Regions from separate parts of the Paenibacillus sophorae genome, predicted to be linked through region 2. Evidence: predicted binding sites of a transcription regulator. Region 2 holds the regulator's gene; the other holds the start of a gene.
The links. Region 2 encodes CtsR, which represses protease genes until heat stress. Its sites were predicted from a motif close to ATGGTCAATAAAGGTCAAACA; they were not measured.
Positions count from the first base shown of each region.

Region 1: clpP (ATP-dependent Clp endopeptidase proteolytic subunit ClpP) is a predicted target of CtsR. The motif match lies at 7,977-7,997, and genes of this name have one in related genera.

Region 1 covers NZ_CP076607.1:844,571-855,986, reverse strand. Annotated here, with positions in the region: gene secG (preprotein translocase subunit SecG) at 1-48, opposite strand, end outside; gene eno (phosphopyruvate hydratase) at 269-1,555, opposite strand; gene gpmI (2,3-bisphosphoglycerate-independent phosphoglycerate mutase) at 1,630-3,174, opposite strand; gene tpiA (triose-phosphate isomerase) at 3,174-3,929, opposite strand; gene KP014_RS04145 (phosphoglycerate kinase) at 3,956-5,137, opposite strand; gene gap (type I glyceraldehyde-3-phosphate dehydrogenase) at 5,372-6,382, opposite strand; gene KP014_RS04135 (sugar-binding transcriptional regulator) at 6,472-7,548, opposite strand; tRNA gene KP014_RS04130 (tRNA-Arg) at 7,810-7,884, shown strand; gene clpP (ATP-dependent Clp endopeptidase proteolytic subunit ClpP) at 8,099-8,695, shown strand; gene KP014_RS04120 (GDSL-type esterase/lipase family protein) at 8,770-9,417, opposite strand; gene KP014_RS04115 (DUF3298 and DUF4163 domain-containing protein) at 9,512-10,603, opposite strand; gene KP014_RS04110 (SIMPL domain-containing protein) at 10,712-11,416, opposite strand, start outside.
Region 2 covers NZ_CP076607.1:53,406-64,821, forward strand. Annotated here, with positions in the region: gene clpC (ATP-dependent protease ATP-binding subunit ClpC) at 1-2,283, opposite strand, end outside; gene mcsB (protein-arginine kinase McsB) at 2,319-3,383, opposite strand; gene mcsA (protein-arginine kinase activator protein McsA) at 3,413-3,937, opposite strand; gene KP014_RS00350 (CtsR family transcriptional regulator) at 3,967-4,428, opposite strand; gene KP014_RS00355 (alpha-glucosidase) at 5,099-6,781, opposite strand; gene KP014_RS00360 (sugar ABC transporter substrate-binding protein) at 7,219-8,514, shown strand; gene KP014_RS00365 (carbohydrate ABC transporter permease) at 8,663-10,003, shown strand; gene KP014_RS00370 (sugar ABC transporter permease) at 10,003-10,839, shown strand; gene KP014_RS00375 (LacI family DNA-binding transcriptional regulator) at 10,992-11,416, shown strand, end outside.

The sequences.
Region 1 (11,416 bases), 790 kb from region 2:
CAGACCGACAGAAAAAATCAGAAGCAGCACTTTCAGAAAAATTTCCATTCATTCCACCTCCTACGCTAAGCATCACTATCTATGGAAATTTAATATTTGATATTCATAAACAGCATTTTTATTGTATCATACAGCCCGCAGCAATACAACTTAATTCGGCTGCAATGACCAATCACACCATATAGAAAAAAGACTGCCCCTCCATCATTAGCTGACCGGGAGGCAGTCTCTATAGCACTAGCTCTTCATAAGATTCGGGTGAATCTTATTATCTTTTCAGGTTGTAGAAGGATTTCAGGCCGTTGTATTGAGCCAGTTCGCCCAGTTCGTCTTCAATGCGAAGCAGTTGGTTGTACTTGGCGATACGGTCTGTACGGGAAGGTGCACCCGTTTTGATTTGGCCGGCGTTGGTAGCCACGGCGATATCGGCGATCGTGCTGTCTTCGGACTCACCGGAACGGTGGGATACAACAGCCGTGTAGCCTGCGCGTTTAGCCATTTCGATCGCGTCGAAAGTTTCAGTCAGCGTACCGATTTGGTTAACTTTGATCAGGATGGAGTTGCCGATGCCTTCTTCGATACCTTTGCCCAGACGCTCGGTGTTGGTTACGAACAGGTCGTCGCCAACGAGTTGGATTTTGTTGCCCAGTTTCTCGGTGAGCAGCTTCCAACCTTCCCAGTCGTCTTCGGAGCAGCCGTCTTCGATTGTGATAATCGGGTATTTGTCAACCCAGGAAGAGAGCAGGTCTACGAATTCCGCAGGAGTAAAGGATTTTCCTTCGCCTTCCAGGTGGTATTTGCCGTCTTTGAAGAACTCGGTGGAAGCAACGTCCATGCCCAGGAATACGTCAACGCCCGGTTTGTAGCCAGCTTTTTCAATGGCTTCCATGATGGAGGACAGTGCATCTTCGTTGGAAGTGAAGTTAGGAGCGAAGCCGCCTTCGTCGCCAACCGCAGTGTTCAGGCCTTTGCCTTTCAGTACGGATTTCAGGTTGTGGAAGATCTCAGCGCCAGTACGCAGAGCCTCTTTGAAGCTTGGTGCGCCTACAGGCAGAACCATGAACTCTTGCACGTCAACGTTGTTGTCGGCATGAGCGCCGCCGTTTACGATGTTCATCATTGGAACCGGAAGCTGCTTAGCGTTGAATCCGCCAAGGTATGTGTACAGAGGCACGTCCAAATCCTCCGCTGCAGCGCGGGCTACGGCCATGGAAACAGCCAGAATGGCGTTAGCGCCCAGTTTGCCTTTATTATGCGTTCCGTCCAGAGCGATCATGGCTTTGTCGATGCCCAGTTGGTCCAGAGCGTCCATACCGATGACTTCAGGAGCGATGATTTCGTTAACGTTCTTCACTGCGTTCAGAACGCCTTTGCCCAGGTAACGGGATTTGTCGTCGTCGCGAAGCTCAACGGCTTCGTGAGCGCCTGTGGAAGCGCCGGAAGGAACGATAGCACGGCCTTTGGCGCCGGATTCCAGGTAAACGTCAACCTCTACAGTTGGATTGCCGCGGGAGTCAAGTACCTCGCGTGCATATACATCGGAAATAATAGTCATTTGAGTCATTCTCCTTTATTAACAAAATTGGGTCTTGCTTAAAACATTGTCTTGAACCTTACAGTCTTACCCTGTTACTTGCGGCTTACGATCATGGATTGTCCGGTCATTTCCGCAGGCTGCGGAATTCCCATCAGATCGAGAATCGTCGGCGCCACATCCGCGAGAATGCCATGCTCACGAAGCACAACGTTCTCAGCGGTCACAATGAACGGAACCGGGTTGGTCGTATGCGCTGTAAACGGACGGCCTTCCTCGTCGAATACCATATCAGCGTTGCCGTGGTCAGCAATAATGATTGTTACGCCACCTTTGGCAAGAACTGCGTCTACCACTTTGCCTACACATTCGTCTGTTACTTCAACCGCTTTAATGGTCGGTTCCAGCATGCCGGAGTGGCCGACCATGTCGGGATTAGCGAAGTTCAGAATGATGGCATCATGTTTTTCCGCTTCGATCTCGGCCACGCAAGCCGCAGCCACCTCGTAGGCGCTCATCTCCGGCTGCAGGTCATAGGTTGCCACTTTCGGGGAGTTGATCAGAATACGGGTCTCTCCCGGCAGTTCCACGTCGCGGCCGCCGCTGAAGAAGAAGGTTACGTGCGGATACTTCTCGGTCTCCGCAATGCGCAGCTGCTTCTTGTTGTTCTGTACCAGAACCTCGCCCAGCGTGTTGTCCAGATTCTTCGGCTTGTAGGCGACATAGCCCTGCACCGTTTCACTGAATGTAGTCAGGCAGACAAAGTGAAGATCCTGCGGGAACAGCGGTCCACGATCAAAGCCGCGGAAATCAGCGTTCGTGAACACCTGGGACAGCTGAATAGCGCGGTCCGGACGGAAGTTCAGGAACACGACGGAATCGCCGCTTTCGACAGTCGTTACCGGCTTGCCTTCGCCGTCCACGATAACGCAAGGCTCAACGAATTCATCATACACGGAATTCTGGTACGAGGCTGTGATCGCCTGCAATGCATCCGAAAATTTCGGTCCTTCGCCATAAACCATTGCACGGTAGGCCTTCTCCACGCGATCCCAACGTTTGTCGCGGTCCATCGCGAAGTAACGTCCGGATACCGTAGCGATTTTGCCTACGCCAAGTTCCTCGATCTTGGAGATAAGAGCTTGAACGAATTGCTGGCCGCTGCTCGGCGGTACGTCGCGGCCGTCCATGAAGGCGTGGATGAACACGTCGTTCATCTCTTCCTTTTTGGCAAGCTCCAGCATAGCGAACAGGTGATTGATATGGCTGTGTACCCCTCCGTCGGATACAAGCGCGTACAGGTGAAGCTTTTTGCCAGTCGACTTGGCATGTCTTACCGCTTCCACCAAAGTTTCATTCTCAAAAAATTCTCCGTCGCGAATGGATTTATCAATACGGGTCAAATCTTGATATACGATCCGGCCCGCACCGATATTAAGATGCCCCACTTCGGAGTTACCCATTTGGCCTTCCGGAAGTCCTACGGCTTCGCCGGAGGCGGTAAGCGTTGTATTGGGATACTGCTTCAGGTAACGGTCGTAGTTGGGTTTGTTCGCCTGAGCGACGGCGTTGCCTTCCGCAGTATTACGCAGACCGAAACCGTCCATGATAATCAATGCTACGGGTCTTGGTGCTGACATTACTTCGCCCCCTCAACAAGTTGAACGAAGGAACCAGGCTGCAGGCTTGCACCGCCGACGAGAGCGCCGTCGATGTCGCTTTGGCCCATGTATTCGGTAACGTTCTCAGGCTTCACACTTCCGCCGTACTGAATGCGGATTGCTTCGGCAGTCGCTTCGTCGTACAAGTCCTTGATCAGGCTGCGGATGTAAGCGATAACCTCGTTGGCATCCGCCGAAGTGGAGGATTTGCCGGTACCGATAGCCCAGATTGGCTCATAGGCGATAACGGTTTGGGCTGCCTGCTCCGCGCTGAGACCTTGGAACGCGCCTTCGGTTTGCACTTTGCAAACTTCCTTCGTTTGGTCGGCTTCGCGCTCTTCGAGCTTCTCGCCTACGCATACGATTGGAGTAATACCGTGGCGGAATGCCGCGTGCATTTTCTTGTTCACGATTTCGTCCGTTTCGCCGAAATAAGCGCGGCGCTCGGAGTGGCCGAGAATGACATAGTCTACACCGAGATCCTTCAGCATAACACCGCTGATTTCACCCGTATAAGCGCCGTTGTCTTCGAAATGAAGGTTCTGTGCGCCGATTTTGATGCTTGTACCTTGAGCCGCTTTCGTCAGAGCCGGCAGGTTGGTGAACGGAGCGCAGATTACCGTTTCCACGCCATCCACTTCGGCCTTGCCCTTAACTTCGGCGAAAAAGCCTTCGGCTTCCGGAACGGTCTTGAACATTTTCCAGTTTCCGGCAATAATTGGTGTTCTACTCATAGCAGAGCTTGCCTCCCTCTATCGTCTTACTTATCGTTCAGCGCCACTACGCCAGGAAGAGCTTTGCCTTCCATGAATTCAAGCGATGCTCCGCCGCCGGTGGAGATATGGTCCATTTGATCGGCCAGCTTGAATTTTTCGGCTGCTGCAGCGGAGTCGCCGCCACCGATAACGGTATATCCTTCAGTCTTCGCGCAGGCTTCAGCCACCGCTTTCGTACCTTCAGCGAAAATATCGATTTCAAATACGCCCATCGGTCCGTTCCATACAACAAGTTTGGAGTTCTTGATAACGTCCGCATACAATGCAGCCGTTTTAGGACCGATATCCAGACCGAGCCAATCCGCAGGGATTTCGCTAATGTCAACAGTCTTGGTGTTGGCGTCGGCGCCGAACTTATCGGCTACTACAGCGTCAACCGGCAGCAGGAAGTTCTTGCCAAGTTTTTTTGCTTTTTCGATAAAGACAAGAGCGGTATCGATTTTTTCTTCGTCGAGCAGGGATTTTCCGACTTCGTAGCCTTGAGCTTTGGAGAACGTGTAAGACAGGCCTCCGCCGATCAGCACGTTGTCTGCCAGAGTCAGCAGGTTGTCGATAACATCAATCTTGTCTTTAACTTTCGAACCGCCGATAATCGCGGTGAAAGGACGCTCCGGATTGGAGAGGGCTTTGCCCAGTACGTTCAATTCTTTCTCCATCAGAAGTCCGGATACAGCCGGCAGGTAATGGGCGATGCCTTCGGTCGAAGCATGCGCACGGTGCGCCGCGCCGAATGCGTCATTGACGAACAGATCGGCCAGCTCGGCGAACTGCTTCGCAAGCTCCGGATCATTCTTCTCTTCGCCCGGATAGAAACGGACATTCTCAAGCACCAGAACGTCGCCGTCTTTCAGTTCGGCAATTTTTGCTTTTACCGCTTCGCCAACCGCTTCGTCCGCTTTGGCAACCGGTTTGCCGAGCAGCTCGGACAGGCGTTCTGCGGCTGGAGTCAGTCGCATGGAATCGACAAATTGGCCTTTCGGACGGCCCATATGGCTCGCTAGAATAAGTTTGGCCCCATTTTCGATCAAATATTTAATCGTAGGAAGCGTTTCGCGAATACGCGTATCGTCGGTAATTTTACCGTCTTCGAGCGGCACATTGAAATCCACGCGGACAAATACGCGTTTGCCTGTTACTTCTACATCACGGACACTTTTTTTGCTCATGACTATTTCCCTCCATACCCGAAATTGTTCCACTTTTGGAATTCTGGGCAAACGCACAGAGTTTGCATCAAGAAGAAACGGCTGCGTCATTCTAGTAGGAACGGCATCCGTTTTTCCGAAAAGGCTTATATCATAGGAATTGTTAATAGCTGCGATTATCTAATATTTCGGAAAAGAGCGGAAACAATAAACTGCTGTTTCCGCTCTATGGATGATGCTATATAAAATCTCGAATTATTTAGCCAGTTTTGCGAAGTGTTCGAGCGTACGAACGAGTTGAGCGGTGTAGGACATTTCATTGTCGTACCAAGCAACAGTCTTAACGAGCTGTTTGTCGCCAACAGTAATTACTTTGGTTTGTGTAGCGTCGAACAGGGATCCGAAAGTCAGACCCTTGATATCGGAGGATACGATTTCGTCTTCAGTGTATCCGTAAGTATCTGGATCGGAAGCTTCTTTCATTGCTGCGTTGATTTCGTCAGCCGTTACAGTCTTGTTCAGAACAGTAACCAGCTCAGTCAGGGAACCAGTAGGCACCGGTACGCGTTGAGCGGCACCGTCGAGTTTGCCTTTCAGCTCAGGAATAACCAGGCCGATCGCTTTGGCAGCGCCAGTCGTGTTAGGAACGATGTTCTCAGCTGCAGCGCGGGCGCGTCTGAAGTCGCCTTTAGCATGCGGAGCGTCCAGCGTGTTTTGGTCGCCGGTGTAAGCGTGGATTGTAGTCATCAGGCCTTCAATAATGCCGAACTTGTCGTTCAGGACTTTAGCCATTGGAGCCAGGCAGTTCGTTGTGCAGGAAGCGCCGGAAATAACTGTTTCGGAACCGTCAAGAATGTCGTGGTTAACGTTGTAAACAACAGTCTTCATGTCGCCGGTAGCCGGAGCGGAGATAACGACTTTTTTCGCTCCGCCTTTCAGGTGAAGCTCAGCTTTTTCTTTGGAAGTGAAGAATCCTGTGCACTCCAGAACGATATCTACGCCCAGGTCGCCCCAAGGCAGTTCTTCAGGGTTGCGGTTAGCCAGAACTTTAACTTCCTTGCCGTTCACTTTGAAGAATCCGTCGTGAACTTCAACGTCGCCTTGGAATTTGCCTTGCGATGTATCATATTTTAACAAGTGCGCCAGCATCTTGGCATCGGTAAGGTCATTGATCGCTACAACTTCGATTCCTTCCACGTCTTGAATACGGCGGAATGCGAGGCGGCCAATACGTCCAAATCCGTTAATACCTACTTTTACAGTCATTGAATAGTTCCTCCTAAAATTCATTTTTATTTATTCAAGACAAACCATAGGGTTTGTCAAGACAACACTAAGTATGAAGCATAATAATGCTAGTGCTCGCCATAATAGGAAGATTGCGGGGCTGCGGCATTCTGTTCGTCAATTTGCTTGACGATTTCGGCCGCGGCGGCTTCATCTATGACAAGTATGTCTTCTTGGCCGAACCGCAGCACAGCGTGAATGGCTTTGGCCTTCCGCTTGCCTCCGGCGATGCCAATTACAATTTCCGTCCGCACGATATCCTCTAGGCGCAGTCCCATAGTCAGCATGGAGTGCACCACTTCACCCTGCTCGTTAAAGTAGTGGCCGAAGGATTCGGCAACGGCGCCGGCGTTCTTGATCTTGGTGATCGTCTCCTCGTCAAGTCTACGGCGACGGGTCATTTCCAAGGCATCTCCGATTCCATGAACGATAATTCTTGAACGGCGGATAATCTGTACGATTTCTGAAATGTTCGGTTCATGGGCCAGCGATAGAAAGGCTTCCTCGCTGAGCAAGTCCGGCACATGCAGTAGGCGGTAATGTGCTCCAATCCGCTTGGCTACCGTCGAAGCGATGGTATTGGCCTGAAATTCCACGCTCTCACCAAGTCCTCCTCTGGCGGGCACGATCAAGGCGTCCCGATAGGACACGGACAAGGGTGTGGTCATCTGCTCAGCCAATTCGGACAGCGTCGAACCTCCGGTGACGGCAACCGTGTCATCGGCTCTCATTACGCCGAGCAACGCTCTCGCTCCTGCTCTTCCGAGTTCTCTCTTGGTAAACGGTGACACTTCGCAATCGCCCGGAACCACAATAACTTTCTTCAAACCGTAACTCAAACGAATTCTTTCTTCCAGATCCTCCAGGCCAAACAAACTCTTGGCGAGCGGCTCCAACAAGTCAAGCAGTTTCCGGCCGGCATCGCTGATCCGCATGCCTACGCTCTCGATCTCGATGAGCCCCTGCGATTTCAGAAGGTCCGTTTCCGCACGCAGAACCCGTTCGGTCATATCAAGCGAAGCGGCGAGCGTTCTGCGGCCGATAATATCGGACAACAGGATCTGATGAAGAATCGTATACCGTCGTTTGAGGGTTTCCATGAGATCAGGCAGAAGCTGCTTTTGGATTTCTAATAAGTCACGCATACTTTCACTCCTGCAACTTCGTCTTTCTCTTCTGACCCCTTCTCTATGGTCTTAAAACGTCCCGGGATAACTTTTTAAGTCCCACTAAGTATTCTACCCAAATATTCCCCTGAACGCAAGGGCTCCGAAAGTAGAATTCTCACCCTCTTTTCTTCTTATACATAAACCTGTACATTTCGGCGGCGAAGAGCCGGTCCCTATGACCTATATGATTAATAAGAGTTGCATTAGTCGAAATTTTATATTATAATAATTTCTGTTGCGCCCGTGGTCCAATGGATATGACGTAGGCCTCCGAAGCCTGAGATCCAAGTTCGATTCTTGGCGGGCGCGCCACATTATTTGTTTAACCAAACCTAGATTATTTAACACAGTGCGCCATGAATTGGCGCTTTTTTTTATGATGAGTTTGACTTTCTTTGACTTTTCGTTTGACTTTCTTTGACTTTTTGTTTGAATTTGTTTATCATGTGGGTAATACGGTAACAGTTAAGAAAAAACGCTATAACGAAATCCATTTTTGAAGATCTAATTTAAGGAGGTTTTCCACGTGAGTTACATTCCTATGGTCGTAGAACAAAGCAGCCGAGGCGAGCGGGCTTATGACATCTATTCCCGCCTGTTAAAGGACCGCATCATTTTCCTTGGAACTGAGGTCAATGACGTGGTAGCCAATTCCATCATCGCACAAATGCTTTTCCTGGCCGCCGAGGACCCGGAAAAAGATATTTCTTTGTACATTAACAGCCCGGGCGGATCCATCACCGCTGGCATGGCGATTTTTGATACGATGCAGTACATCAAGCCGGATGTATCCACAATCTGCGTCGGACTTGCCGCTTCCATGGGCGCCTTCCTGCTTAACGCCGGAGCGAAGGGCAAACGCTATGCGCTGCCGAACAGCGAGATTATGATTCACCAACCGCTGGGTGGTGCCCAAGGGCAGGCTACGGATATTGAAATTCGTGCCCGCCGCATCCTGAAAATGCGCGACAAACTGAACCGTATTTTGGCAGAACGCACCGGTCAGCCGCTTGAGCGCATCGAGAAGGACACGGACCGCGACTACTTCATGAGTGCCGCGGATGCCGCCGAATACGGCCTCGTTGATAAAGTTATTGAAAAACCGCAGTCTGTCAGTGTGTAACATACCCGGCAAACCTTCACAAACACGCAAACACCCCTTGCCCACTAATCGTGAGCAAGGGGTGTTTTTCGTCCTTAGTAGGTCCGGAGCAGATTGCCATATCCAAGCTTGTGCAGCCGTTCGGCAATGATACGGTACCCTTTTCCGTTCGGATGAAGATTATCGATAGAGAGCAGTTGCCGCTCATGTCCCGTAAACGCTCCGTAAATATCGGCAAAGCCGCATACCCGGTTATTATACTGAGCCATTTGGCGGTTGAACTGCTGCACCCATCCCGAAGCCTCTTCCATCTGAGGATAGGGATTGTATAATCCGATAATCCGGATAATGTAAGGCTTGCCCGCTCCAGCCTTTGCCTGATAAATCTGCCCCATGATACCCGCAAAATGCTGCCGGGATTCCTTCAGGGTAGTCTGAAAAATGGAAAATGGCGGACTAGAGTGTCTAGCCACCGCTTTGGCAGCATGGATCAAATCGTTGCCGCCGATCGAAATGGTGATAATATCCGCCTCACGAAGCGATTGGCGAAACAGCGAGTTATACCGGACACGCTGCTCTAGTTCGGCTGTAGTCATGCCGTTGATCCCCAGATTCGTATAGGCGACAAAATTGCGGAGCGATACCTCTGACATCCGCCTATACACGGGAACAAAGCCGCTGCCGGGCATCGCCCCGAAGCCGGTCGTCAGCGAATCGCCGATCGCCGTATAATTATAAACCATGGCATTCCCCCCTCTCGCGCTTATAGCTCGGTCACCATTCAGCATATGAACGGCATTTCGCGCGCGCTACGGGGAAATATCCGGTATCAGAAGACTATTTTATGCCAGCGAACGGACTGCTTCCATTCGGGAGCAGTTCTTTAAAGGTGAAGGTGAACTCTGGGAAGCCCTCGGCATATGGCGTATATTCATATAATTGAAAGAAGAGCACGACCCGGCCATCTTTAAGATAGAAATATTTCTCGGTATTCAGTCCGTTAAAGCCGCCAAAATAACCTGCATCCGCCTTAAGCTGCTTGCCTACCTTCTCGTTCAGCAGTTTTTTGTAGTTCGGATTGGCTCTGAACAAATCGCCCAATAGCAGACGCTTGCCGTCCTTGAGCGAGAAAGTAAACGCCTGGCGCAGAGTCATTCCGTGGGCGCCTCCGGTATAGCCATATTGGCTCATGACCAGGCTAAGCACGCCATCCTGGTTGTAGGTCACCACGTAATTCGAGTCGAATTCGTACGGGCGGTCCTGTTCGTTTTTTTCGGCAATCGCCTGGCCTGCGTCGGCTGCAAAGCTCATAGCGGCCTTTTTTAGCGTATCATTGATGCTCTGCTGTGCAGACGCGCTCACAAGTCCTGAAATTTGCGGATAATCCAGCTTGATGGCTGCGCCGTCCGTCTCCTTGGCATATGTAACCGTCGTTAATGTCAGCGCGTTCAGCGGTCTGTTCATCACGTTCAGCCTACCGGAGGAGGCGTTAAAGTCTCCACGATAGCCCAAATAATCGCTGAGCAAACCGAATGGAACGTAGAGATGATTATTAATATTGCGGCCTTCATACTCGTTGATGAAATAACCGTTAACTGCAAGTGAAATTCCGTATTCAGAGACCATCAGCTTAGTTTGACGGACTCCCTGCCCGATCGTATAGGTATTTTCCGCCTTATTGTAAGTGATCTGCATGCCCAGTACACTCTTCAGAAATGTTATTGGAATCCATACTTTTCCCTGTTGGTGAATGCCCTGTTGCGGGGTAATGGTTCCATTCCATTTCAAGGTAATCAGAGAATAGTCAGCCTGTGACTTAACCGGCGCCGCCAAGCCCGTCCCTCCAGGAAGAAACGTCCCTCCCAGCAGCATCCCAGCAGCGATCATTCCGGCTCCCCATTTGCGTGCAAGTCTGTTCGTCTTGTTCATTGAATGTTACTTCCTTTCTGCTCTAGGAGATTAGAAAAGAGGTCTTCTCCGCCCCGATGTTTTCGGGTAAAAGCCTCTCTTTCATTCATCTTTGGGCACGCTTCCCTGCTAGTTTAATTGATACATAACGCTAAGCTGCGTCGTAATCTTTACCTCTCCCGGCTGAACCGCGGTACCGCTTGCGCTGTCGGCGACATTGGCCATCGCTCTGGCATTCTCTTCATAAAGTACAGGGCTAGCGCCTCCGTCGTTCTGGCTGACGGTCAGCACCTGTCCGAGCGTTCTCTTGGCGGCTTTGGCAATCGCGGCCGCTTTCACGTCGGCGTTGGCCATCGCCTTTTCAATGACTTGCGCTTCAAAGGCCGAGGTATCCTCCACCGCAAAACGGGCATTGCCTATATTATTGGCCCCTGCTTCAGAAGCTGCATCCAGCAGCGCTCCTACCTTGGCCAGATCGCGGTATGCGACCCGCAGAACATGATGTGCGTTATAACCTTTAACCTGCTGGCCCTCTTTCTCGTTATACGTGTAATTCGGCTGGACGTAGAACTCCGCGGTTTGGATATCCTTCTCACTGATGCCCCAGGTATTCTTCAGCAGAGCCGTCAATTTTTGAATTTTCGCTCCGTTGGTCTTCTGCGCTTCCTGGGCGGTTGACGCCGAAGCATCGACTCCGATCGACAGATAGACGATATCCGGCTTCATCGACAATTCTCCCTTTCCTACGACACTGACTATATTTTTCTGCACCTCTTCAGCGTAGGCCTTCTGGGGCTTATCCAATGAACCGCTCACCGTCATCCCTCCTACCAT
Region 2 (11,416 bases):
GAAGGCCGGATCAAATCCTTCTTTGGCCAGGAAAGCTTTCGCTGTGTCCGTCAATTCGAAATCGACGGCGTATTCACGCAGCCGCTTGCGCAGCTCTTCGGACATCAGCGTAACGATCTCGGCGATGTGCTTCTCTTCCAGCGAGTGGAATACGATGATTTCGTCGATCCGGTTCAGGAACTCCGGACGGAAGCTCTTCTTCAGTTCATCCATGACCTTGCCCTTCATGCTCGAGTACTCGGCGCCGGCATCCTGTACCGCCGTAAATCCGAGCGTGGAGTTGCGTTTGATCGCTTGAGCGCCAACGTTCGAGGTCAGAATGATCAGCGTATTGCGGAAATCAACGACGCGGCCTTTGGAATCGGTCAAGCGGCCGTCTTCCAGCACCTGCAGCAGGATGTTGAATACTTCAGGGTGTGCCTTCTCAATTTCATCGAGCAGAACTACAGAGTATGGCTTGCGGCGTACTTTCTCGGTAAGCTGTCCGCCTTCTTCATAGCCTACATATCCCGGAGGCGCCCCTACAAGGCGGGAAGTGGAGTGTTTCTCCATGTACTCCGACATATCGATACGGATAACGGCATTCTCGTCTCCGAACATCGCTTCGGCAAGCGCACGCGCCAGTTCCGTCTTACCAACCCCAGTCGGGCCGAGGAAGATAAAGGAGCCCATCGGACGCTTCGGATCCTTCAGACCAGCGCGAGCCCGGCGGATGGCCCGGCTGACCGCTTTGACGGCTTCATCCTGGCCGATAACACGATCATGCAGCAGGGCTTCCATATTGAGCAGGCGTTCCGTTTCTTCTTCTTTCAGCTTATTAACAGGAATTCCGGTCCAGCTGGCCACCACTTGAGCGATATCCTCAGGGGTAACCTCGGAATCGGTACGGCCTTGTTTTTCTTTCCATTGATTCTTTGTTGTATCGAGCTCTTCACGGATTTTTTGCTCCGTATCACGAAGAGCAGCCGCTTTTTCGAACTCCTGGCTTTGAACAGCGGCGTCTTTTTCCTTGCGGATATCGTCAAGCCGCGTTTCCAGCTCTTTCAAATTCGGCGGAATCGTGTAAGAGTTCAGTCTTACTTTGGAGCCCGCCTCATCAATAAGGTCGATCGCCTTGTCCGGCAGGAAGCGGTCGGTGATATAGCGGTCAGACAGTTTCACCGCCTGAACGATTGCCTCATCCGTAATTTTTACACGATGATGCGCTTCATAGCGGTCACGCAGGCCGTAAAGGATTTGAACAGCTTCATCCGGAGTAGGCTGATCTACCGTGATTGGTTGGAAACGACGTTCCAGAGCCGCATCCTTCTCGATGTACTTGCGGTACTCGTCCAGCGTTGTCGCGCCGATGCATTGCAGCTCGCCGCGGGCCAGCGCGGGTTTCAGGATGTTGGAAGCGTCAATGGCTCCCTCAGCCCCGCCTGCACCGATCAGTGTATGCAATTCGTCGATGAAGAGCACAATGTTGCCCGCCTGACGAATTTCGTCCATGATCTTTTTGAGACGATCTTCGAATTCGCCGCGATATTTGGTGCCAGCAACGACCGAGCCCATGTCCAGCGTCATTACACGCTTGTCGCGCAGTGTTTCCGGAATCTCGTTATTGATAATCTTTTGTGCCAAGCCTTCGGCGATTGCCGTTTTACCTACCCCTGGCTCACCGATGAGCACCGGATTGTTCTTCGTCCGGCGGCTCAGCACCTGAATGACGCGTTCAATCTCTTTGCTGCGCCCGATAACCGGGTCCAAGTGTCCATCTTTAGCGTAGGCCGTCAGGTCGCGGGCCAATCCGTCAAGCGTTGGTGTGCTTACATTGGATGGGCCTCCGCTGTGGCTCGAAGTGGACTCGCTGCTTCCCAGGAGCTGCAGAACCTGTTGACGGGCTTTGTTCAGGCTGATGCCCAGGTTGTTCAGAACGCGAGCAGCCACGCCTTCTCCTTCGCGGATGAGTCCGAGGAGGATATGCTCGGTGCCGACGTAGGTGTGGCCCAACTTACGGGCTTCATCCATCGACAGCTCGATGACCTTCTTGGCTCGCGGGGTGTACGCGATGTTCGTCGGCTGTTCTTGTCCTCTGCCGATGAGCGTTTCCACCTCGTCCTGAATTTTTTCCAGACCGAGACCAAGGGCAATCAAAGCTTTGGCGGCAATGCCGTCGCCTTCGCGAATAAGTCCGAGTAAAATATGTTCTGTGCCGATATTATTGTGTCCCAGCCGAACGGCTTCTTCCTGCGCCAGCGCAAGCACTTTTTGTGCGCGTTCCGTAAATCTGCCAAACATCATAACCCTGCACCTCCATAAATAATAAATATCTATAATTAATGTGTGATCCCCAATGTATCCCGGAACAGCTTCGCCCGGTACATATCGCATTCGGCTGAGCTCAGCTTCTCGCCAAACATCTTTTGCAGAAATCCAGGCTGCGTCTTGACATTCAGCTCATTGAGCACCGAGATGGATGGAGCTTTCAGGATTCCCAAGTCCACGCCAAGCCGCACATCCGACAGACGCTGGGAAGCTTCCTTCAATTCCATTACGGCCGCGTAGGACAAAATTCCGTACGACCGCATGATGCGATCAGTGATCCGCAAGGCGGAATCATCCAGCAGCCGCTGGCGGGCATTGCGTTCATGATCGATAATCTGGATAGCCACACCATGCAAGTTGTCTATAATCTCTGCTTCGGTCTGCCCCAGTGTGATCTGATTGGAAATCTGAAAGATATTCCCGGCAGCTTCACTGCCTTCCCCGTAAATGCCTCTTGCCGTAAGCCCCACCTGATTAACAGCCGAGAGAATACGGCCGATCTGCTTGGTCATGACAAGCGCCGGAAGATGCATCATAACCGAAGCGCGGAGTCCTGTGCCGACATTGGTCGGGCAACTGGTTAAATAGCCTCTTCTGTCGTCAAAAGCGTAATCGACCGACTCCTCGAAGATATCGTCGATCGCGGTTGCCCTCTCCCAGGCCTCGCGAACCTGAAATCCGGGAAACAGGCATTGAATACGAAGATGGTCTTCTTCATTTATCATGATGCTGACCGACTCTTCTTCATTCAGCAGCACCGCCCCGCTGCGGGAGTCATTGACGAGATTGGGACTGATCAGATGTTTCTCGACCAGTACCTTCTTATCCAATTCTTCCAGTTCGTCAAGCTTCACCAGCTCAAACGTGCCATATCCCGCGTCCTGGTTCTGATCAACGACCGGAGCCAGAACATCCAAGACTTCATCGGCCTGATTCTTCGTAGCCAGAAGAGGAAAAGGGTGATGCTGTATATTGCGGGCGATCCGCACACGGCTGCTGATAACAATCTCGGAGTGGCTGCCGCCGCTGCGCATCCATTCGCTTAGCGCTTGTTCGGTAAACCGGAGATCTGGCATCGTGCATTCCCCCTATATATCTTAAGACTTTACTCTTGTGCAATTTCTTTTTCAAGTTTTCGAATCTGATCCCTGAGCTCAGCAGCGCTTTCGAACTCTTCCTGCATGATTGCTTCCTGAAGCTGTTCCTTCAATTCATCGATTTGCCGCTTGAACTGGATTTGCGCACCGATGCGTTTGGGAATCTTCCCCACATGGCTGGTGCTGCCGTGCACTCTTTTGAAGAGCGGATCAAGACCCTTGTCAAAATATTTATAGCAGGAGCTGCAGCCGAATCGTCCGAGCTTGCTGAACTGCCCATAGGTCATGCCGCACTCCTCACAGCGAACGTCTTGAGGCTTTGCCTCGGCAGCGGATTTCCCCTTGCTTGCCCCCTCCAGATCCAATAAACCCGAAAGCAGGCTGTGAATAGAGAATCCGCCCGACGTACCCGGTATTAATTCACCCTTTTCCCTTGCACAGTTCTCGCAAATATGAAATTCCGTCTTCTCTCCGTTCACAATCTTCGTGAAATGAAGCGTTGCCGGTCTGACACCGCACTCTTGGCAAACCATATAACGAAATCCTCCCTCTATGCGCCGAATTATTTGCTGAGCAATGAGATCAGCATCGCCTTCATCATTTTGGAACGAATTTCGTCCCGATGGGGGAGCTTAACCGCAATGCATTCACGCGAAATGGCGGCGCGCATAAGACAGGCTTCGCGTCTGGTCAAAAAGCCGGCTTCCTCGAGCTGATAAATGAGCCCCTCAGCCGTACTCTGGTCGATGCCCGAGCCAATTTTCTGGTTAAGATGCGTATGCAGCGCCGAGTGCTGCGGAAGCTCAATGCGCTGAATGCGGATATATCCGCCTCCGCCGCGTTTGCTCTCCACCAAATAGCCCTTTTCAAGCGTAAAGCGTGTGCTGATTACATAATTGATCTGGGAGGGTACGCAGGAAAAATGGTCCGCCAGATCGTTGCGTTGAATTTCTACTGTGCCTTCGGGACTTTCATGCAAAATATTCTTCAGATATTGTTCAATGATATCGGAGATATTACGCATCACTCATCCTCCAGATTCAGAGCTTGCAGATGCAGCCGATGGCACCGTTCCCTCTTTCGGCCTCAACCTTTAAAGGAACTTTAACCAAAGTGCAAAGAGCCGAATCCCGTATAAAGCCGGCTGACAAGCCCGGATTTAGATTCTGTTCAAGCCCTACTAGTGTGGCCTAAACTGTACACCGCATACTTGAAAAAGCGAACGGGAACGAATAAGTAATCACCTGCTGTATGCTCTGTTGACTTTGACTTTCTTTGACTTTTTTTATTATTATAGCACATTCTTACGAAATGCCAAGTCTTTGTTCAAAAAAAATCAAACAATGCCGTCCGGACGTGCGTAATACGTTCCCGCTCCCTTTTCTCTACCGATACATTACCCATAAGCAGTCCCGCTTGATACAGGTTCATCGGCTTTTTCGTAACTGAGCAGCACCAGGTTGCCTGCAAATCATGATCAGCATAACCAGTCCCCAGTCCAAGGCGTTATTTATACAAGAAGAAACGGCTTCGCCGTCCTTTTAGGACGGCACCGTTTCTCGTAGAAATATAAGGCAAATTGATAAGCGCTCAGCTTATAAATTCTTATATTTTGAAAAAAACGGCTATCGTCCTCTTAGCAAGACGGTAGCCGCTTTGTTCCGGTATGCAGTTCTCGGACTGCTGTGATCTCGCTATGAAATGTTGTTCCGGGCAAGATAGATTCTCGCTTCAAAGGGGCGCAGCCGCAGCGCTGTAAGCGGTTCTTCCTCAGGGGGATAATTGGCCAGCAGCAAGCTCGGCTCCGAGGCCGGTTCACCCAGATCAACAATCAGCTCCTTCTCAGAAAAGTTGGTGATGACAAACAGCGTCTCATCATTCAGCGTTCGCCTATACGCGAACACATCAGAATGCTCCTCAAGCAGCGGGCTGTAATCGCCATAGACGATCACCTCATGCCGTTTGCGGAGCCGGATCAGTTCTCGGTAGTAGTGCAGCACGGAGCCGGGGTCTGCGAGAGCCTTCTCCACGTTTACTTCCTTATAGTTGGGATTAACATCAATCCACGGCTGCACAGTTCCGAATCCAGCGTAGTTGCTGTCATCCCATTGCATAGGTGTGCGCGCATTATCACGGCTTTTAAGGTAGATATCCCTCATCACCTCTTCGTGGGAGCGTCCTTTGATCTCGCATTCGATCCGGTAATAGTTAAGGGTCTCCACATCCCGGTAATCCTGAATGCTGTCAAAACGGATATTGGTCATACCGATCTCTTCGCCCTGATAAATGTAAGGAGAGCCTTGCAGCATATGAATGCAGGTGGCGAACATTTTTGCGCTTTCCACGCGGTAACGGATGTCATTGCCCCAACGCGAAACGACGCGCGGCTGATCATGATTGTTCAGATAAAGTCCGATCCAGCCTTTGCCCTGAAGCTTGATCTGCCAGCGTGTAATAATTTGCTTAAAGGCCTGCAGAGAGAACGGAATGGTCTCCCAGCGACCGCCCGGGCCGTTATCTACATCCATATGCTCAAAATAGATAATGCTGTCCAGCTCCTTGCGAGCGGAATCTGTATAGAGCAGACCTTCCTCCGCCGATACCCCGGCCATTTCCGCGACGGTAAACATGGGATAACGGGAGAAGACCTCATTGTTCATCTCCTGAAAAATATCGTGAATCCCTTCGCCGTTGGCAATTAAATGCCCGCACGGGGCCAGGCAATGATCCGGTTCGGCCGGCTCCCCGTCCTGCCATTCACCGGGCTTGACCAGAAGATTGACCGCATCAAGGCGAAAAGCATCCACACCCTTGTCCAGCCAAAAGCGCATCATGCTGTACATTTCCTTTCTGAGCGCATCATGCGACCAGTTTAGATCGGGCTGCTTGACGGAGAAGAGATGAAGATAGTAGGCGCGGGCCTCCTCATCATATTTCCAGGCCGATCCGCCAAAGAACGATTCCCAGTTGTTCGGCTCGCTGTCGCCTTCCCGCCAATAGTAATAATCGCGGAAAGAAATGTTCCCAGGAGTTTTGGAAGCCTGAAACCACGCATGCTCGTCAGAGGTGTGATTAAGAATAATGTCCATCATGATTTTCATGCCCCGGCAGTGAATTTCACTGCACAGACTCGTCCAGTCCTCCATGCTTCCAAATTCATCCATGATCTCGTAATAATCGCTCACATCATAACCGTAATCATCATTAGGGGATTTATAGACAGGCCCCAGCCAGATCACATCGACCCCAAGCTCTTTCAAATAGTCCAGCTTTTCTTCAATTCCTTTAAGATCGCCAATCCCATCGCCGTCGCTGTCTCTGAAGCTTCTCGGATATATCTGATAAATAACGGCTTCCTTCCACCATGTCCTCGTCACTGCCAGCCACTCCTTCTCGATACTGGAAAATGTAAGATACACTACAAAGCAAGTGATTTTTCTTTACATTCTTACATGTAAATAAATCATATAGTCGAATTAATAATAATGAGCAAAAAGAACACTGTCAACAAAATGACGAACATTCTGAGTGAATTCGGAATTAATATCAGGATTTTTCTTATGTTCTACACGAATACTTTAAGAAAATAGATCAAATAGACAAATTTTATTGAAAAAACAAATCACAAAAATGATTGACACTCTCAAATCCCCTCCTGTATATTGAAAATTGTAAGGAACGGCAACGTCATATGTCACAAAGCCTTACATATCCCGGCTGAAGATGAGGCCAAATCCTTAGCTTGGTGAAAATTAATCGCTTCTATCGTGTCTGTCTGCCTTAATATTTTGTATTCAAGAGGAGAGGTATGTGTATGAAAAGAAGAACCGGACTGATTTCCCTTCTAATTGTTTGTATGCTCGCCGTCACCGCCTGCGGCAGCGCTTCGCCTGCGGCGAATCCTTCATCGGCTCCGGCTGCGGCCAGCGAATCCCCACTACCGAGCTCAGATGCGACGATGGACGAGCTGCAGCCAGAACCGGGAGCTGAACTGGTCTACTGGGACAAGAAAGATGCTTTTTCCGAATATGCCGTGCAAGAGTTTGAGAAAAAATACAATGTCAAAGTAACGCTTGAAGAAGTGATGTTCTGGGAAACAGTCGGCCGTCTCATTACGGATGGTCCGGCGGGAACCGGCGCCGATGTGTTTGTCGCCGGAGCCGATCAGCTCGGTCCCAATGTGAACTCGGGCCTCTTCCTGCCGAATGATTATTTTGCCGAGGAAACAACTAACATTTCGGTTAAATCCGCTCTGGATGCAGTGACTGTCGATGGCATTCTTTACGGTTATCCGCGCAATATCGAATCCTTCATGATGTATGTCAACAAAGATATTGTAAAGGACGCGAAGCTGGATACGTGGGACGATCTGAAGGCTTTTGCCAAGAAGTATAATGATATCCCTAACAATAAATACGGGTTGTTCTACGAAACCAACAATTTGCTCTACAATTATTCATTTATGGCCGGTTACGGCGCCTATATCTTTGGCAATAACGGAACAGATAAGAACGACATCGGCTTGAACAACGAGGGTGCGGTTAAGGGAATGGAATTCTACCGTTCGCTGAAGGAGATATTGCCTGTGGCCAGCTCCGATCTTACCGAGGATGTCAAAGTATCGCTGTTCGAGCAGGGCAAGGTTGGCATTATTTTGGACGGAATTTGGAATCTTGGCCGATACAAGAGCCTGCCGTTTGAGGTCGGAATCATTCAAATGCCAAAAATGCCGGGTGGCGTCGATCCCAAGCCTTACGCGAGCGTTCCCGCTTATTTCGTAAGCTCCTATTCGAAGTATCCGAATGCGTCCAAGCTGTTTGCCCACTTTATGACGACGAAGGAAATGCAGCTCAAGAACTATGAGATGAGAGGCGTACTGCCTGCTTATGCCGGGATTGAGAACGATGAAAAGCTGGAGTCGGATGATATCATTCAAGTCTTCGCCAAGCATGTAGCCAATGCGGAGATGCTGCCGGTCATTCCGGAAGTGCAGTATTTCTTCCAAAATATAACCCCTGTGCTGGAACAAATCTGGAATGGGGCCGACATTAGGTCCACACTGGATAAGGCTGTGGCGGATATGAAGGCGAATATTGCCGCAGCCCAATAGGAGGCTGACTACAATAGCCCCACAAAGTGGAGCCTTAACTTCGAAGCTTATTCCAAATACTTTGCGGGGGCCCCAAAATTCTTAACTATTACGCTAAGGCCGCTCCGTCGCTATCGGAGCGGCTTTTCTATAAGGAGTGAATACAACGGTGGAAAAACGATCCATAATAGAGCTTCGAAGACCATTTCTGTCCGGCTGCCGGACAAGCGCTGTCTTGTCGGTTCTGGTTATGGGAGCGGGTCAGCTTAACAACCGTCAGTACGGGAAAGGAATAGCGCTAATGCTGCTGCATTTGGCAGGTCTGTATGTGGCGATTGCCAAGCTGCCCCATGCGGTATGGGCGTTGGTTACACTAGGAGAGACATCGGCCCGTCTGGAGAAGGTCGGCAAGGTGTATCAACAGGTAATCGGGGATCATTCCATCTATCTACTGGTGGAGGGTCTGATTATGATTTTTCTAATGTTTCTTCTTCTGGCCGTTTATGTTCTAAATATCAGGGATGCTTATCGCTGCGCCAGACTGAGGGAAGAAGGCATGCCGCTGCATACGTTCAGGCAGACGCTGCATTTTTTACTCGATTACCGCTTTCCGCAGATTGCCATTGCCATTCCGGTGCTGGGTATCTTATTTTTTACGGTAATGCCGATTGTGTTCATGATTCTACTCGCTTTCACCGACTTCACGCGCAGCCATATGCCCCCTGCCCAATTAATCAATTGGCACGGCCTGGAGACATTTCGCGATATTTTCCGGCTTCGCGTCTGGAGCGAGACCTTCTACGGTGTAACCCTGTGGACCCTGCTCTGGGCCGTAGCGTCTACTTTGACCTGCTTTGCGGCCGGATTTGTTATTGCGCTGGCGGTACAGCAGAAGGATATCCGGTTCAAAAAGTTCTGGCGGACAATCTTTATTCTTCCTTACGCCATTCCTTTATTCGTCTCCACCCTCATTCTACGCAACGTATTTAACGGCCAGTTCGGACCGGTGAACGACTACCTCGAACTCATGGGGTTCGGGCGGGTTCCCTGGCTGTCGGACCCAGAGTGGGCAAAGCTCACGCTTGTCCTCGTCAACATGCTCCTCGGCTTCCCTGTAATCATGCTGATGATTATCGGCGTCCTGTCCACTATACCTGGGGATATGTATGAAGCTGCCGATATCGACGGGGCGGACGGACTGCAAAAGCTGCGGCTGATCACTTTTCCTACCGTGATGTACACCATGATGCCGATACTGATTATGCAATTCGTGGCGAATATCAACAATTTCAATGTGATCTATCTGCTGACCGGAGGCAATCCCGTTAACGGGAATTATCAATTCGCGGGTCATACGGATATCCTGATTACCTGGCTGTACAAGCTGTCCATGGAGCAGGGGCAATATAATTTTGCTTCGGTTATCGGTATTTTCATTTTTGTACTCTTGTCCGGGTTCGCTGTCTGGAGCATCCGCCGGACGAAGTCGTTTAAGGAAGAGAGGCTATAATGACGAATCGCCCCTTACGAAAAGCGGTGCGCCTAACGTTAAGTTACGTGCTGTTGTCGCTTGCCGCGCTGTTCTGTATTTATCCCGCCCTCTGGGTGCTGCTGTCCTCGTTCCGCCCGGGGGATATGCTCTTTAGCGAAACACTGCTTCCGACATCGTTCACACTCCTTCATTACAGGCAGTTGTTTGAGAATTATCCGTTCGCCGAGTGGTATGTGAATACGTTCAAAATCGCCATTATCAGCACCGTGATCTCCACTGTGCTTGTGATGATGACAGGATATGTGTTCTCAATGTTCCGTTTCACCGGCCGAAAAAACCTGATGAGCATGCTGCTGGCGCTCGGCTTATTTCCCGGCTTTATGAGCATGATTGCCGTTTATATTTTGCTAAACCAGATGAATCTGCTTAATACGCATGCGGCGGTTATTATCGTGTCTGCCGCGGGAGCGCCGCTGTTCTTTCTTTTCTCCAAAAGCTATTTTGATACGATTCCGCGCAGTCTGGTAGAGGCGGCGCGGATCGACGGGGCCGGTCATATGAACACGTTCTTCCGCATGATTTTGCCTTTGTCAAAGCCGCTGCTGGTGTATGTGGTGCTGATGAATTTTACCGGTCCGTTCACGGATTTCATCTTCGCCAGGCTCGTGCTGAGGACTCCAGAGAAAAAGACGCTGGCCGTCGGACTATACGATATTGTAACAGACCGAACAAAGCTTCAATTTACGATGTTCGCTGCCGGCTGCGTGCTGATTGCTGTTCCGATTACGGCGCTGTTCCTTCTGCTGCAGCGCTATCTGGTTGCCGGGTTGACGTCCGGCGCAGAGAAAGGCTAGCGAAGAACGCGGGCAGAGAGTTGGAGGTTGTCTGTTCGGCCGGGGCTGCATCGGGTATAATTGAAAGAAGAGTATGCAATAACTGCAATGTACGGTTCCGAGCGGTCCGATAGGTCTGCCTCCGGGAAAGAAAGAAACGGAGGGTTACAGTATTGGCGACAATTCAGGATATAGCAGATTATGTGGGGATCTCCATTGCCACCGTGTCAAGAGCGCTCAATAAGCCGGCGCTCGTCAATGCGGAGACGCGCGAGCGCGTGATGCAGGCGGCGAAGAAGCTTAACTATTTCGACACGGCCAAGTTCAAGCAGACCAATGCGAAGAACACGAAGATTTCCCTGGGCGTCATTATTCCATATATTACATCGTTCTTCTTCGGCGAATTATTTAGCGGAATCAGCCGGGTCGCCCAGGAGAACAACATCGATCTGATTTTGTACGAGCTGAAGAGCGGCAAAATGAACGAGGAGGGGCTGACCGAGGCGTTTTCCTTCGTGCAGCAGCATTTGGTCGACGGGATTATTCTGACCAGCTTCCATATGCCGGCCGAGTATGACAAGCTGGTCGATACGCTGCA